DNA from 2 places in the Nocardioides sp. Bht2 genome. Region 2 is predicted to be linked to the other one. Evidence: predicted binding sites of a transcription regulator. Region 2 holds the regulator's gene; the other holds the start of a gene.
The links. Region 2 encodes LexA, which represses DNA repair genes until DNA is damaged. Its sites were predicted from a motif close to TCGAACANNTGTTCGA; they were not measured.
Positions count from the first base shown of each region.

Region 1: ACLM5J_RS13390 (alpha-ketoglutarate-dependent dioxygenase AlkB) is a predicted target of LexA. The motif match lies at 1,532-1,547, and genes of this name have one in related genera.

Region 1 covers NZ_JBLBWI010000010.1:16,565-24,739, reverse strand. Annotated here, with positions in the region: gene ACLM5J_RS13400 (ABC transporter permease) at 1-630, opposite strand, end outside; gene ACLM5J_RS13395 (ABC transporter ATP-binding protein) at 630-1,397, opposite strand; gene ACLM5J_RS13390 (alpha-ketoglutarate-dependent dioxygenase AlkB) at 1,606-2,268, shown strand; gene ACLM5J_RS13385 (hypothetical protein) at 2,333-2,683, shown strand; gene ACLM5J_RS13380 (hypothetical protein) at 2,736-3,239, opposite strand; gene ACLM5J_RS13375 (hypothetical protein) at 3,236-3,868, opposite strand; gene ACLM5J_RS13370 (MlaD family protein) at 3,865-5,013, opposite strand; gene ACLM5J_RS13365 (MCE family protein) at 5,013-6,314, opposite strand; gene ACLM5J_RS13360 (MCE family protein) at 6,311-7,354, opposite strand; gene ACLM5J_RS13355 (MCE family protein) at 7,351-8,175, opposite strand, start outside.
Region 2 covers NZ_JBLBWI010000001.1:194,738-202,912, forward strand. Annotated here, with positions in the region: gene ACLM5J_RS00985 (hypothetical protein) at 1-307, shown strand, start outside; gene ACLM5J_RS00990 (ABC transporter transmembrane domain-containing protein) at 485-2,164, shown strand; gene ACLM5J_RS00995 (ABC transporter ATP-binding protein) at 2,161-3,900, shown strand; gene ACLM5J_RS01000 (thrombospondin type 3 repeat-containing protein) at 4,092-5,231, shown strand; gene ACLM5J_RS01005 (LysM peptidoglycan-binding domain-containing protein) at 5,456-5,797, shown strand; gene lexA (transcriptional repressor LexA) at 5,923-6,648, shown strand; gene ACLM5J_RS01015 (hypothetical protein) at 6,726-8,175, shown strand, end outside.

The DNA.
Region 1 (8,175 bases), on a different contig from region 2:
GAAGAGCTGTTGGGCGCTTGCGGTGTCGAAGACGGTGAGGGTGGCCCCGTTCAGCGACCCGCCTTCACTGAAGCCGAGGATGCCGACCAGGCGCGGCTTGAGCGACGCAGTCTCCGCCGTGGTGGCAAGTTCAACGGTGTCGCCGATCCGGTACCCCGCCTTCTCGGCGGTCGCCTTGTCCAGCGCGATCTCGTCGATACTGCCCGGCTGTCGGCCCTGTAGGAGTTCGATCCCCTTCAGGCCGTGACCGGCCGGGGCGTCGGTGAAGTTGCTGGCGATGGCGGGCGGGCCGTTGCCGCCGATCGGGTCGCCGTCCTTGCCGATCACATAGACGCCGAGTGCGGTGACGTTGCCGTCGACCCGCGCGGCGCCGTCGACCGCCCGCAGTTCCTTGCGCAGCGATGCCGGCAGGGTGATCGCCGACGGCGTCCCGTCGGCGGCGATGCCCCCGGTCGGACGGACCACGACGTCGCCGACCGTGCTGGCGAAGATCGCCGTGAACGACCGGTTGAGCGTGTCGCCGAAGACGAGCGACCCGGTCACGAACCCGACGCCGAGCACGATCGCGAAGGTGCTCATCAGGAGGCGCAGCTTGCGCCCGAGGAGGCTCTTGAGGGAGGCCCGCAGCATTACCGCGCCTCGTCGGCTCGGAGCCGCGGCGCCGTCATCGCGGTCATGATCTCCAGGACCCGTTCGCGGGTGGGCTGACGCAGTTCGTCGACGACCTGGCCGTCCGCAAGGAAGACCACGCGGTCGGTGTAGGCGGCAGCGACCGGGTCGTGGGTGACCATCACGATCGTCTGGCCGTAGTCGTCGACGCTGCGGCGCAACAGGTTGAGGACCTCGGCACCGGAGTGCGAGTCGAGGTTTCCGGTGGGTTCGTCGGCGAAGACGATCGCCGGCCTGCTCACCAGCGCTCGGGCCACCGCTACCCGTTGCTGCTGTCCGCCGGAGAGCTGGTTCGGCTTGTGCGCAAGACGGTCGCCGAGCCCGACAGTGCCGATCACCGTGTCGAACCACCCGGGTTCGGGCTTCTTCCCGGCGATGTTGAGCGGCAGCGTGATGTTCTCCTCCGCCGTCAACGTGGGCACCAGGTTGAACGACTGGAAGATGAAGCCGATCTGATCGCGGCGGAGCCGAGTGAGCTCCCGGTCCCCGAGCCTGCTGAGCTCGACGTCGCCGAGGTAGACCTGCCCGGAGTCCGCGGTGTCCAGCGCGGCGCAGCAGTGCATGAGAGTGGACTTGCCCGATCCGCTGGGCCCCATCACCGCGGTGAACTCCCCGGCAGCCAGCTCCAGGGTGACGTTGTCGAGGGCTCGGACCAGCGCGTCTCCGGCCCCGTAGGTCTTGCTCAACTGCACGACGCGGGCGGCCGGCTCAGCGGTCGGGGTGCTCATGGTGGCCAACCTAGGGGAAAAGTGACCTGCGCCACTCCCCTTTTCTGGCCTTACTCCTTTCCCCCAGCGGGACGTCATACGTTGCGAGGAGGCGCTCCCACGGAACGCATGACGTCGCCACGCGCGCGCGTCTATCGAACAATTGTTCGATGGAAGATGTAACGTGAAGGCGTTCGGGCGGTTCGGGGAGGAGCGTGGGGTGGGTCGGATCGAAGTGCAGAGCACCCTCTTCGACGCCGTCGCGGCGCCGGAGCCTGCCGCCCGTGGCACGTCGCATGACACAGCCGGGGGCGCCGCACTGGCCTCGCTGAGCGCTACCCGCCGAACCCATCTGAGCGCCGGGGCCTGGGTCGATGTTCGACCGAACTGGTTCCAGGCCGCGGACGACGTCTTCGCGGCGCTGGTCTCCGCGGTCCCGTGGCGCGCTGAGCGGCGCACGATGTGGGATTCGGTGGTCGATGTCCCCAGGTTGCTGCATACCTATGCAGCCGGCGACCAGCTCCCGCATCCGGCGCTGGCCGCGGCTCGTGAGGCGCTGAGTGCTCACTACCTCGCCGAGCTCGGCGAGGAGTTCGCAACGGCGGGTTGCTGCAACTACCGCGACGGCAACGACTCCGTCGCCTGGCACGGCGACACGATCGGCCGAGGCCGGACCGAAGACACCGTGGTCGCCATCGTCTCGTTCGGCAATCCGCGGAAGCTGGCGCTGCGGCCCCGGGGCGGCGGCCGCACGATCGGTTTCACCATGGGACACGGCGATCTGCTGGTGATGGGCGGCTCCTGCCAGCGCACCTGGGAGCATGCGGTACCGAAGGTCGCCCAGGCCGGGCAGCGGGTCTCGGTCCAGTTCCGGCCCGCGGGCGTTTTCTGAACTTCGTCCCTGGCCCACCCAGGGCCGACGGAGCCGCTCACCACCAGCGCGCCACAATGGCCAGATGAGCGACTTCCTGTTGTCCGCACGCGCCTTGGTGATGCGCGACCTCGAAGCCACCGGCAGCGCATCGCCGGAGGTTGTTTCGCTCCTTGAGGACATCTTGATCAACCGCCGCTGGTGGTCGGACCAGTGGCCCGCCGGTCGGCAGTACCTTGACGGTCTGGTCGCTCAAGATCTCCAGGACGAACTGCTCGAGCACCGCGGGCGCTGGCCGCTGTGCCCGCGGTGCGACGACGCCGTCCACGCCCTCTACATCCACCCCGAGTTGGGCGGGCCGGACCCGGTCTGGGTCTGCGAGGACTCAGGCACCGTTGTCGCCCCGCTCGGCGACCTCGGCATCCGCGCCACCTGAGCGGACGCCGAGGCAACGCCTCGCGGCGTCTCGAGAGCTACCGCCCCGAGTACTACAGGACCTCGAACCGCTCCACGCGCCACGCGCCACCGATCCGCTTCAGGTCGACGGTCACCATCGCCGCCGAGACGGTCAGCTCCTTGTCGGTGGAGCGCTGGCTCCGCTGGTCGAGAAAGACCAGGAGCTCCGCCGAGTCGTCGGTGACGCGCTTCGCACCTGTCGCCGACACCTCAGCGCTGAGCACCAACTCCTGCCCCGGTGCCTGCTCCATCAGCGTCTTCATCAAGGTGTCGTACTCGGCTCGCGCGTCACCGATGAGGAAGTCGTCGGCAGCGGCCTGGCTGGCCGCCGGATCCGCGAAGTCGTAGCTGAAGACGGAGACCAGCCCGATCGCCGCCTCCTTGATCACCTGCTCTGTCGCTGCCTCGTCGATCAGCGCCTGGTTGTCCGGCGCGTCCTCACGGCTCACGACGTAGCCGCGCCCGAAGAAGGCGACGCCGGCAAGCAGGCAGATCACCGCCACGATCAGCACGCCGTACTTACGCACAGAGGTCATTTGAGGTTCACCCCCACCGTGTTCAGGTTCTCCACCAGCCACTTACCGTCGACCCGGACGAGATCGGCCGCGAACCGGTTGCGCTTCTCAACGGCACCACCCTCAGCAGAGGAGTCGCGGACCTCGGTGATGATCGAGGCGATCACGGTCGCGGTGTCCTCACCGAGTTCGGTGACGGCGACACTCAACACCTTGCCGACGCTGACCGCCTGACTGTCGATCAGGGTCTGCCGCTTCTCGTCTGCCTGATCGGCGAACTGGTCGCCGAGGACGCCGGTCGTCGCCGCCTCCCAGGCGGCGAGGTGCTCGTCGACCTTCTGGTAGTCCATGGTCTGCAGGACGGCGAGATTGTTGCTCGCTGCCACGATCACCGCGTCGCGCCGTTCCGCCCGAGCCGCGTCCGGGTCAGGCTCGGCGTCCCGCCAGAACATGACGCCGAGGACCAGGACGACGAGGCTCACCGCGAGCAGGCCCCACGGTGCCCAGCCGGGGAGCCAGGTGGACGACGTCGGAGCGCCGCCATCACCCGCGGTTTCCTTGCCCGGCACCGGTTCGTCGTCCCGCACACCTTCGTCGTCCCGCACAGCGTCGTCCACCATCAGCCCCCGATCAGCCTCGTTGCGGGTCATCGTCCCATCAACTGCCCCAGGTCATCGGCCATACGCAGATTGACGCGAGGAGTTTTCAGGCTCTTCGTCCCACGCACACCGGTGCCCGTCGACGGCGCTGCCGTACAGCCGGCCATGGTGTTGAACGGCTGACCCTTCGACGTCTCCACCCCGGGACGGAGCTGGGTACCGCCGTAGCCCGAGGTGCACGCGGCCGGATCGAAGTAGGTCTGGGCGAGACCCAGGTTCAGACCCTGCGAGGTGGTGACCGCCCACCCGATGCTCATCGCGTCCGGCAGGTTGATCATCGAGTTCCGGACTCCGGCGGCGTTGACCCCGAAGACCTGAGCCGGCGTCACGAGGTTGGCCATCAGTTCGCCCAGCGGCCCCCCGACCTGCTGGATGACCTTCTGGAACTCGCGCGCCACCTGAGGCGTGTTCTCGATCAGCTTCCGGATCTCCGTGTCGGACTCCTCCATCGCCTTGGCGAAGACCGCGAGGTCGCGGCTGAACGCCTTGATGCTGGCCTGGGAGGCGAGTTGGGTGTCGAGCACCTGGCCCGAGTTCCGGATCAGCGAGGAGGTGACCACGAAGTTGGCCTGCGCGGTCTCGGCGAACGACGACAGGGTGGTGTTCAGCTGGCGCAGCGGCTCGGCGCCGTCGCGGGTCCATTCGTAGACCTCGTCGATCACGGTGGCCAGATCGTCCTTCGGCACCGAGTTGAGGAAGTTGCGGGTGCTGAAGAGGAGGTCGTCCATCGGCGGCGGCAGCACTGCGTTGGTGCCGTCGATCCAGTCGCCGTTCTTGAGCAGATCGTCGGCGCCGTCCTCACCGGCCAACTGCAGGTACTGCTCGCCGATCGCGGAACGGTTGACCACCGCGACGTCAACGTCGGCGGGGATGTCGGGCCCACCGCCGTCCAGCCGGAGCACGACCTTCACGCCGTCCCTGGTGGCACGCAGACTCTCCACCCGTCCGACCGGAACGCCTCGGTAGGTGACCTCACCGTTCTCGAAGAGACCGCCCGCTTCGGGGAGTTGGACCGAGACCCGGTAGTCGCCGCCGAAGCTGCCGACGCCGAGGTACTTGACGGCGAGGTACGAGGTAGCGAGAAGCCCGACGATGACGAACGCCGTCAGCTTCACGCGCACAGTGCGGCTGAGCACTACTCACCACCTCCCGTGACCGTCTCGGTCGGTTGCGTCGGATGCGAAGGGGGCGACGACGCGCTGGGTTCACCGGTCGGCGAGATCATCACCGTCGGCGACGGCAACCCAGGCAGAGCCGTGTCGGTCGGGGTGAGCAGGCTGGGCGCCGGTCCGGCGGGGGTCGCGGCGCCGTCCTTCTTCTTCCCCTGCTTCGGCCCGGGGTCGGTCAGCTCGGGGTAGTCGTCCCAGTTCAGCCCCGGTTGCATTCGGTTCGCAGTGCCACGCGCGAAGGAGCCGTCGGTGGGCTGCGGCCAGGCGCAGGCGAAGGCGCCGCAGTTGTCCGGAGTGCGGAAGTTCGTCGTCACGAAGCCGTTGAAATAGTCACCCTTGATCGCCTCCAGGACGGAGTCCGGGAACGGGTAGGTGAGCAGGATCTGCAGCGCGTTGGGCAGGTCGGTCCCGGCCTTGGCGAGCTGTTCCAGGATCGGCTCCAACGCCTTGAAGTCCGCAATGATGTCCTTCTGCGCGGTGTTCAAGGTGTCGACGGTGACCTTCGAGAGCTTGTCGAGCGAGGAGAGCATCGCCACCAGCTGCTTGCGCTGGTCGACCAGCACCTGCATACCGGGGCTGAGGTCTTCGAGCGCCGTCACGATCTTCTCCTTGTCGGCCTCGAGCGAGGCACCGAGGCGCTCCAGACCGTCGAGAGCCGCGGTCAGCGACTCCTTGCGATCGTCGAGCCCGCTCACGAACGTGTTGATCCTGCGGAGGAACGCCTTGATCTCCTCGGGCCTACCGGCTGAGACCTTCTGCAGCTCCTTGGAGATCTCCTGGAACTGGCCGACGCCACCACCGTTGAGCACCAGTGAGAGCGCACCCAGCACCTCTTCCACCTCGGCGGCGTGTGAGGTCTGCGCGATCCCGAGGTGTGCGCCGTCGCCGAGCCGGGCAGCCCCCGGCGCAGCCGGGCGGACCAGCGCCACGAACTTCTCACCGAGCAACGAGGTCTGCTGGAGCCGCGCGTCGGTGCCCTCCGGGAGGCGCACCTTGCGGTTCAGCTTCAGCTCGACGCGGGCACTCTTGCCGTCCTTGTTGAGGATGATCTTGTTGACCTGACCGACCTCGACGTTGTCGACCTTGACGCTCGACTGCGGCACCAGGTCGAGCACGTCCGCGAAGTCTGCGGTGATCACGATCGGGTCGCTGCCCAGATCCGCGCCGCCGGGGAGATCGGTCTCGTAGACGCCGCCCCCGATCAGGCCGCAGCCGGTGGCGGTGAGCCCGAGAACCGCGGTCGCGCTGATCAGTCCGAGCCGCTTCATTCGCCGGCCCCCTTTCGGTTCAGCAGCACCGGAGGCGCGTCCGGGGAGCTCCGTCCGGTGAGCCCGCCGTCGCTCCAGGTGGTGATCTCGTGCAGGTTGCCGCGGCTGTCCAGCGTGCCGGTGCGCGGGTTGTAGGCCTTGATGAAGTTCTGCAACAGCAGCGGCACGTTCCGTACCGTCTCCTCCAGGGACTTGCGTTGCTTGACCAGGACGCTGGTCGGCCCCTGTAGGTTGCGGACGCTGGTGTTGAGGTTGTCGCGGTTCTCCCGAATGAAGTCGTCGAGGACCACGAAGGCGTCCGCCAGGTTGGCGGCAGCGTCGGCGAGGTCGTCCTTGTCCTCGGCCAGATAGCGAGTGACCGCTGCGAACCGCTTGTTCATCGAGGCGACGTCGGCGTCGTTCTCCTTGAGCATCCCGTTGAACTTGTCGAGGTTCGCCAGGGTCGCGAAGAACTCTTCGTCGATGCCGTCCAGAGTCGCCGCGGCTTCACCGAACTCGCGCATCATGCCGTTGAGCTTGGCTCCCTGGCCGTCCAGGTTCTCGGCAGCGACCGCCAGGAACTTGGAGAGTGCACCGTTCTTGTTGACCCCTTCGGGGCCGAGTTGGTCGCTGACGTCGATCAGGCTCCGATAGAGCGAGTCGATCTCGACCGGCACAGCGGTCCGGTCGACGTCGATGACGGCGCCGTCCTGGAGCGTCGGGCCTTCGGTCCACGGCTGAGTGAGCTGGACGAAGCGGTCGCTGACGACCGTCTGCGCCACGATCACCGCGGCGGTGCTCTGGGCGATCTTGTGGTCCGGGTCGATCTCCATGGTCACCTTGACCCGGGAGCCTTGCGGGTCGACGTCGGTCACCCGACCGACCGGGACACCCAGCACCTGGACGTCGTTGCCGGGATAGAGGCCGACGGTCTGGGTGAAGTAGGCGGTCACCTCGGTGGGCTCCTCCGCAAGCACTGTGCGCTGGAGGGCGAATCCGCCGAGACCCACCGCGACCACGGCGACGACGGCGATCCGCTTGGAGCGGCGCGACAACTTCATCGTCCGCCTCCCTTCTTCGGCGTGCAGTTCCGCAGGACGTCGTTCTCCAGCAGCGGCGCACCTTGGCCGTCGAAGAGGCCACAGATGTAGCTCTCCAGCCAGTGACCGTTGGCGGTCGTCGCGGTGAGCACGCGGTAGTAGGGGCCGAGCTTCTTCAGCGCGGAGTTCAGGTTGGCCTCGTTCCGTTGCAGGATCGCGGAGACCCGGTCGAGCTTGGCCAGCGCCGGCGCCAGCGTCTTCTGATTGTCAGCTACCAGGCCACGGACCTGGACACCGAGGTTCGCCGTCCCCTTGAGCATCGCCTGGACGGCGTCGCGCCGGTTCTCCAACTCCCCCATCAGGTCATTGCCGTCAGAGAGGATCTTGGCGAACTCGGCGTTCCGCTCGGCGAGGGTGCCGGTGACGCTGGTGGTGGACTTCAGCAGTGCGGAGAGGTCGTCGTCACGCGTGGAGATGGTCCGCGACAGGGCGCTCAGCCCGGAGACCAGCTCGCGTACGGCGGGCGGGGTGTTCTCGAACGCCGTCGAAAGCACCTCAAGGCTCTTCTCCAACTGGGCGGTGTCGATCTGGTCGATCTCCGACGACACGTCCGAGAACGCCGCGTTGACGTCGTAGGGAGTGGTCGTCCGCTCCAGCGGAATTGCCGCGTCGAGATCGCCGCCCCCGGCAGGAGAGATGTCGAGGAACTTCCGTCCTAGCAGGGTCTTCACGCTGATCCCCGCGGACGTCTGGTCGCCAAGGTCGACGCCCTTCACCCGGAAGGTGACCTTGACCTTGTTGCCCTCGAGGCTGAGTTTGGTCACCTCGCCGACCTTGACGCC
Region 2 (8,175 bases):
CGGCCTGATCCTGGGTGCGAAGGTGCTCCGACTGGTCGGCATCCTGGCTCCCCTGGCTCGCCCCGAACCGGTCGACCCACCCCTGCCCGGCTTCGGTTCGGCAGAGCCGCGCGAGACGCCGCCCAGCTACCGCGACGCCGCGGAGCTCGAGGATCCGGCGCCGACCGCCACCATCCCGACCCAGGCCGATCCCACCCAGGACGACCCGGCGCCGACCGCCACCATCCCGGCCCAACGCCCCGACCAGCAGCCGGCCGGCACTCCGCGTACGCCCGCGCGTTACCAGGGAAAGCGGGTCGCCCGCTGACCTCAGGGTCGACGGACCAGGTCGCCCGACATCAGGGCTGACCCCATCCCCGGTGGCGAACCCGCGCGCCAAGAACAGTTAGGTGAGGCTAACCTCTTCTTGCGCGGTCCGGCCGAGACTCCGTGCCCGACGTCTTCACCGACCCCTTCGAGGAGCGACCTGTGCTGGTGCCCGACCATGGCTGATCCCACGAACCTGACCGCGCGGGGCCTGCTGCTGCGCGCGCTGGGCCGCCACCGGCGGAGCCTCGGCGCCGGCATGGCGCTGATCATCGTGTGGCACCTCTGCGAGACGCTGGTCCCGGTGCTGATCGGCCTCACCATCGACCGCGCCGTGGCCACCGGTGACGTAGACGCCCTGCTGCGTTGGGGAGTCGCGCTGATCGTGTTGTTCAGCGTGCTCTCCTACGCCTACCGCTTCGGATCGCGCCTCGGATTCAGCGCCGTCCAACGCGAAACGCACCTCCTCCGCCTGGAGATCGCCGGCCACGCACTGGCACCCCGCGGCGTCCGCACCCGGCTCCTCCCCGGCGAGACGCTCTCCCTGGCCACCTCGGACGCCGAGAGCGTCGGCTTCGCGCTGCGCTCGTTGATCTTCACCCTCTCCTCAGCTGCCTCGTTGATCGTCAGCGGCTGGCTCCTGCTCCGCATCGACGTGGTGCTCGGGTTGGTGGTGATCGGGGGCGTTCCCCTGGTGCTCGTGTTGATCCAGGGCCTCTCCCCTCTCATCGCGCGTCGCGCCGGAGCGCAGCAGGCAGCCGCCGCCCGGGCCACCGGCATCGCCAGCGATCTTGTCCGTGGCCTGCGGGTACTCAAGGGCATCGGCGCCGAGGACACCGCCGCCCAGCGCTACCGCGCCGTCAGTCGCGACGCACAACGCGCCGGCATCAGGAGCGCGGAGTCCTACGCGGCGATGACGGGGGTGACCGACCTGCTCAGTGGCCTCTTCCTGGCCATCGTCGCGCTCCTCGCCGGGCGGGCCGCACTGGCCGGGGAGATCTCGATCGGCGAACTGGTGATGGTCGTCGGGCTCACCCAGTTCATCGCCGAGCCGATCCGCGGGCTCGGCGACCTCAGCGCCCAGTTCGCCCGGGCCCACGGCTCCGCGCGCCGGATCGCCGACTACCTGGCCAGCCCGGCACTGGTCAGCAGCGGCACCCACCAGCTCTCCGACCCGGGCCGGGCCAAGCCGGTCAGCGTCGAGTCCGATGCGCTGCGATTCACCTCGGCGCCCGGCGAGATCCTGGGCATCGCGGTCGACGACCCGGCGACCGCCGCCGACCTGCTCGCCGCGTTGGCCGAAGGCTCGGCGACGGTACGGCTCGACGGCGTCGCACTCGACGCTTTGACACTGGAGAGCCGACGCCAGCATCTGGCCGTCATCCCGCACCACGTCGACCTCTTCGAGGGCACCTTGCGGAGCAACGTCGACCCCACCGGCCTACTCGACGACGTCGCACTGGCCGCGCTCCTCGACGCTTCGGCCGCAGACGACGTGGTCGCCGCTGACCCTGCCGGTCTGGACGCCGCCGTCACCCCGGACGGGACCGCGCTCTCGGGCGGCCAGCGACAACGGTTGGCCCTCGCCCGGGCGTTGGCGAGCGCCGCACCCTGGCTCGTCCTGCACGACCCGACCACCGCCGTCGACGCCGTCACCGAGCACCGGATCGCCGCCGGCGTTCGCGCTCTCCGCCACGACCAGCCGCGCGGGTTGACCACCTGGCTGATCACCAGCTCGCCGGCCCTGCTCGCGGCTGCCGACCGGGTCGTCCTGATCCGCGACGGCCGGGTGGTGGCCAGCGGCACCCACCACGACCTGGGCGACCATCCCGACTATCAGGAGTTGGTGCTGCGATGAGTACCCGCCAACTGTTGCCGGTAGCCTCCGGCCGCGACACCGCCCGCTATGCCTGGCGTCTGCTGCGCCGACACCGGATCACGCTGATCGGCGCAGCCGCCTCCTTCGTGGTGGTCGGACTCTGCGCCCTGGTGCCACCCTTCATGCTCGGGCGGATCGTCGATGCGATCGACGAACCAGGCGCTTCCCTCACCGTCCCGGTCACCGCGATCGCCGTCGCTGCGGTCGTCGGTGCACTCTTCACCGTCCTCTCGGTCGCGCTGCTCGCCCGGGTCGGCGAACCTGCACTGGCCGAACTGCGCGAGGAGGTGCTGGATCGAGCGCTACACCTGGACGCCGGCCGCATCGAGGCGGCCGGAGCGGGCGACGTCCTCTCCCGGGTCGGCGACGACGCCCGGACCGTGGCCGCCTCGCTCTCCGAAGCGATCCCGGTCCTGATCAACTCGCTGATCCTGGTCACCTTCACCGTGGGCGGGCTGCTCGCCCTCGACTGGCGGCTCGGCCTGGCCGGCCTGCTCGCCGCGCCGTCCTATCTGCTCGGCCTGCGCTGGTACCTCCCCCGCTCCGGTCCGATGTACCGCGCCGAGCGGATCGCCCAGGGCGAGCGGGCGGAGGCACTGGTCAGCGGCATCCGTGGCGCCGGGACCCTCCGTGCTCTCGGCCACCAGGCGCCGCGACTCGAGGCGATCGAACGGCGGTCCGACGCGGCGATGTCGATCTCGTTGGGCGTCTTCGCGATGCTCACCCGGTTCGGCGCACGCAGCAACCGCTCCGAGCTGATCGGTCTGCTCGCGGTTCTCGGGGTCGGTTTCTGGCTGGTCCGCGAGGACGCCGTCACGGTGGGCGCGGTCACTGCGGCCGCACTCTTCTTCCACCGGCTGTTCAATCCGATCGGCGCCCTGCTCTACCTCTTCGACGAGTTGCAGTCGACCGGGGCCTCCCTCTCGCGCCTGGTCGGCGTCACTCAGGTGGCGAAGCCGCCGCAGGCCGCGGCAGCCCCGGCTGACCCCGGTTCGCTGCGCCTGGACGACGTCGCTCACTCCTACCTGGCCGGCCGCACCGCGCTGGCCCCGCTCAACCTGGAGATCGCCCCCGGTGAACGGGTCGCCGTGGTCGGTGCGACCGGAGCGGGGAAGACCACCCTGGGCGCGATCGCAGGCGGGGTACTGACGCCGAGCGTCGGTGAGGTGTCCCTGGCCGGGGAGCCGTACCGCAACCTGAACGGCCCCGCCCTCCGCAGCCGGGTCGCCCTGGTCAGCCAGGACGTCCACATCTTCTCCGGAACGATCCGAGACGCGCTCACCCTCGGCGACCCCGCTGCGAGCCCGGCCCGACTGCAGGAAGCCGTCACCCTGGTCGGGGCCGACGGCTGGGTCACCGCACTGCCCGAGGGGTTCGAGACCGTGGTCGGCGACGGCGGCCACCCGCTGACCCCCGCTCAAGCGCAGCAGTTGGCGTTGGCCCGGGTCTGGCTCGCGGACCCCTGGTTCGTCGTCCTCGACGAGGCGACCGCTGAAGCCGGTTCCGCCGGTGCCCGCGACCTGGAACTGGCGGCGCTGGCGATCACCGAGGGGCGCGGTGCGCTGGTCGTCGCGCATCGACTCACCCAGTCGGCGACCGCGGACCGGGTCCTGGTGATGCACGACGGCGCCGTCGTCGAGGCCGGTACCCATGCCGAGCTGATCGCCCACGAAGGACGCTACGCCGAACTGTGGGCGGCGTGGCGGCGGGCGTGATCCGGGTGCCACTCGGCGTGAGGTGAACGCGGGCCGCCGTCACCTCACCCGGATCGGCTCGTTGACCCTTCGAGGAGAGGTCCTGCCTTTTCCTCCAAAGGTCCTACCCGACCCCTCCATCCGGCCTAGACTGCCGGGGTCGAAAGGCCCCGAGGGGAGGCGGCCTGAAGCACTCTGGGAGGGGAACCCATATGACGTCGCGCCTTGGCGTAGCCATTCGCTCAGGTCTCGCACTCGCGGTCTCTGCGGCCGGCTTGACCGCGCTCACCACTGTCTCCACGACGACGGCGGCGGAAGCCGCGGTGACGCCCGTGGTCTGCACGGTGAACGCCACCGGGACGACCGGCGCCGTCACCGCTGGCAGCACCTTCACCGCCAACGTCAGCACCGGCGCTGTAGCGCCTAAGGTGCTCAAGGCGCTGGCCAAGGTCTCGATGACCGTAGACAAGGGCGAGTCGCGGGCCTACGAGATCAAGATCAGCCATGAGGGCGCGACCGCCGTCCTGAAGAACGACTGGCTCGGCGACTGGTCCGAGACCAATGAGCCGCTGCTCGGCATCACCTTCGACGACGCCTCCAGCACGTCGATCAACAAGCGCAGCGGGCCTGGCTCGTACGCGCCCAAGCAGAACCTGTCACGCTTCGAGGGCAGGACGGCCGACGGGGCCTGGACCCTGACCACCCCGCGCCAGGTCGGCCGGAGCGAGAACGGCCAGATGCACTCCTGGTCCGCGGTCGTGACCTACGACTGCGACTACGACAAGGATGGCGTCGCGGACACTCGGGACAACTGCCCGACGGTGGCCAACACCAGCCAGTCGAACCTCGACCGGGACGGCCTCGGAGATGCTTGCGACCCGGACATGGACGGCGACGGCGTCCTCAACAACAAGGACAACTGCCCGACCCGCGCCAACGCCAACCAGGCCGACCAGGACAAGGACGGGATCGGCGACGCGTGCGACGCCGACCGCGACGGCGACGGCCTCGTCTCGGGCGACAAGTGCCCCACCGTCAAGGCGAACACCTTCTCCGGCTGTCCTGAGGTCAAGCGCACCCTGAAGGCGAAGTACAACAAGTCCAAGAAGGCGTTCGTCGGCAAGGTCGTCGCCGCGACCTCGAAGACGGCCTGCCAGAGCAAGGTGCCGGTGGTCGTCTACCGCGGCAACAAGAAGGTCTCCAAGACCACTACGAAGAAGAACGGCAGCTTCGTCCTGCCGCGCGGGAAGACCGGCAGGCTGACGGTCTACCTCCCGCCGGTCTACTCGCCGAAGGGTGCCGCCAAGCTGGAGTGCACCGAGCGCTGGTCGCGGAGCTTCACCGTCCGCTGACGCCGCAGCAGCACCGCATCGTTCGAACGCCTCCGGGACCACCCCGGAGGCGTTCGAACATTTGTTCCCCGAAATGCTTGCATCGTTCGAACACATGCTCTAACTTCGTACCTGTGTTCGATCGAACAACTGATCGACTGGCTCCGACGAAGGGATTCTGTCGGAGGTGGGCGAAAGGGTCGGTCTGACACAGCAACCGACCTACTTCCCCCCGGAGGTCTCCCATGAGCACCATCACCGTCGCCGGTCCCCGCATCGCTGCTTCGCGACCCACTCTTCGCCTCACCCGGCGCGGACGGATCGTGGTCTTCGTTGCCGCCTGCTTGATGGTGATGGCCGCAGCGCTCGTACTCGGCACCAGCTCGGTCGCGACCAACTCCGCGGGCGGCACCCCCACCCAAACGGAGATGATCCGCGTCGACCACGGCCAGACCCTCTGGGCGATCGCGGCCGAGATCGCCGACGACGGCGAGGTCCGCGAGATGGTGCAGACGATCAAGCAGCTCAACGCGCTCGACTCCTCGGCCCTGCAGGCCGGCCAGACCCTGCACATCCCGGTCCAGTAGCCAGCCCCGGTCGACACGCCGAGTTCGAACATTTGTTTGAGAGTACCGGCGCCTCTAAGGCAGAGTAGTAAGCCAGTGCCAAGGACTCGGGCACGGACGACCAAGCGGAAGGCAAGTACCCACTGATGACTCCTCGCCACGACGCCCGCAAGGTCAGCGAGCTGCCCGATGGGCCGCCGGACGCCACCGGACTGACACCCCGCCAGCAGCGGATCCTGGAGACGATCCGCGCCTCCCTCGACAAGCTCGGTTACCCGCCGAGCATGCGGGAGATCGGCGAGACGGTCGGCCTGACCAGCTCGTCCTCGGTGGCCCACCAGCTCAAGGTCCTGGAGAACAAGGGGTTCATCAAGCGCGACCCGAAGCGGCCCCGGGCGCTCCAGGTCTTCGAGCCCGGCAACGCCGCAGCCGCCTCCGTCCTCGGTGCCGCCGAGGAGAGCATCATCGATGAGACGGGGATCGGCGACGCCGCTCCGGCTGCGGCCTACGTCCCTGTCGTGGGCCGGATCGCCGCCGGTGGCCCGATCCTTGCCGAGGAGCGGGTCGAAGAGATCTTCCCGCTTCCCAAGACGTTGGTCGGCGAAGGCACCCTCTTCCTCCTGGAGGTCTCCGGCGACTCGATGATCGACGCCGCGATCTGCGACGGCGACTACGTGGTGATCCGTCAGCAGCCGACCGCCAACAACGGTGAGATCGTGGCAGCACTGATCGACGGCGAGGCCACGGTGAAGACGTTGAAGAAGAAGGACGGCGAGGTGTGGCTGATGCCGCACAACCAGGCCTACGACCCGATCGACGGCACCCACGCCAGCATCCTCGGCATCGTCACCGCGGTGCTGCGCCGCCTCTGACGTTCTTCCTTCGCGACTCGATGCCTCACGGAACCCCGTGGGGCATCTGTCGTTGTCAGGGCATGCAGCCTTCACGCTTGCCGACCGCTCCCCTGCAACAACGTCGCGGCCGCGGGCCACGGGCACGGCTCGCTGCGGGCGGTGCGCTGCTCGCACTGGCGACAGTGGGCGCCCTGTCTCCGGGCGCCCCAGCCGCGGGCGACCGCGTCGAGCCACTGCGGACGGCCCGCGGGCAACTCGTCCAGGCCGACGAGCTGCGCCAAGCGGCACGTCTCGCCGACACCAGTGTCTCCGAGCTCCGCGACCTTCTCGTCGACGACCCGACGGTGCGGTTGCACGAGAACGGGCGAGTCGCCTTCGCCGACTTCGAGTCGAGCAACGCCACAGCCTCCGGTGAGGTGACTCGGAGGACCAGCGACGCCAGCTGGGCGACCACCCAGGCCCGGGCGGCAGCGAAGCGGTCCGCGGTCGCGCTGAGCTCGCGCCCATCCTCGCCGCGCACCCTCTACCTCGATTTCGACGGCGAGGAGGTCTGCAACACGGAGTGGAACGACAACGGGCTGCCCTGCGGCACCTATGCCGGGTACGACACCGATGGCTCCCCCGGCTTCTCCGCGGGTGAACAGAAGGCGATCCGTGAGGCCTGGGCGCGGGTCGCTGAGGACTACGCCCCGTTCAACATCAATGTGACCACCGTCCGGCCGCCCGCCAGCGACCTGAGCCGGACGAGCAACGCCGATCAGCGCTACGGCGTGCACGCCGTGGTGACCAGCAGCGTGGCCGCTCGGAACGCTACCTGCGGCGGACCCGGGTGTGCCGGTGTCGCGTTGCTGGGGGTCTTCCCCCGTACCGATGCCAACCACGCCCGGATCATCTGGGCCTTCTCCCCCGAGGTGAACAACTCACCTCGCCAGGTCGCCGACGTGGTCTCTCACGAGGCCGGTCACACGTTGGGCCTTGAACACCAGGGCACTGCCGGCGGTCTGCTCGGTTTCGGCGCGGTGGAGTACTACGCCGGCCATGGGATCTGGGCGCCGCTGATGGGTTCGTCGCTCAACCACCTGACCCAATGGAGCGCCAGCGAGTACAACAACCCGAGCCGTAATCAGGACGACATCGCGCTGATCACCAGCAACGGCGCGCCGCTGGTGCGCGACGATCACCCCAACGGCGTCCGCGGTGTGGAGCGGTTGCGCCGGAAGGTGGCGTCGTCAGGGGTGATCTCCACGCGCGCGGATCGGGACGTCTTCAAGATCGTCACCACGTGTCGCGCGAAGCTCCGGGTCAGCGTCACCCCGGCGGCGAATGGCCCCAACCTCGATGCGGCCCTGTCGCTGCGCCGAGCCGGCAGGACGAAGACCACCACAAAGAACCCCGGTTCGCCGTCCAGCGGCGCCGCTACCGGGCTCAGCGCCTCGATCAGCGGTACCTACGGCATCCGCGGCAAGGCAACCTGGTACGTCACCGTCGACGGCGTCGGTGCCCGCGATCCGCTCACCACCGGCTACAGCGACTACGGCAGCCTCG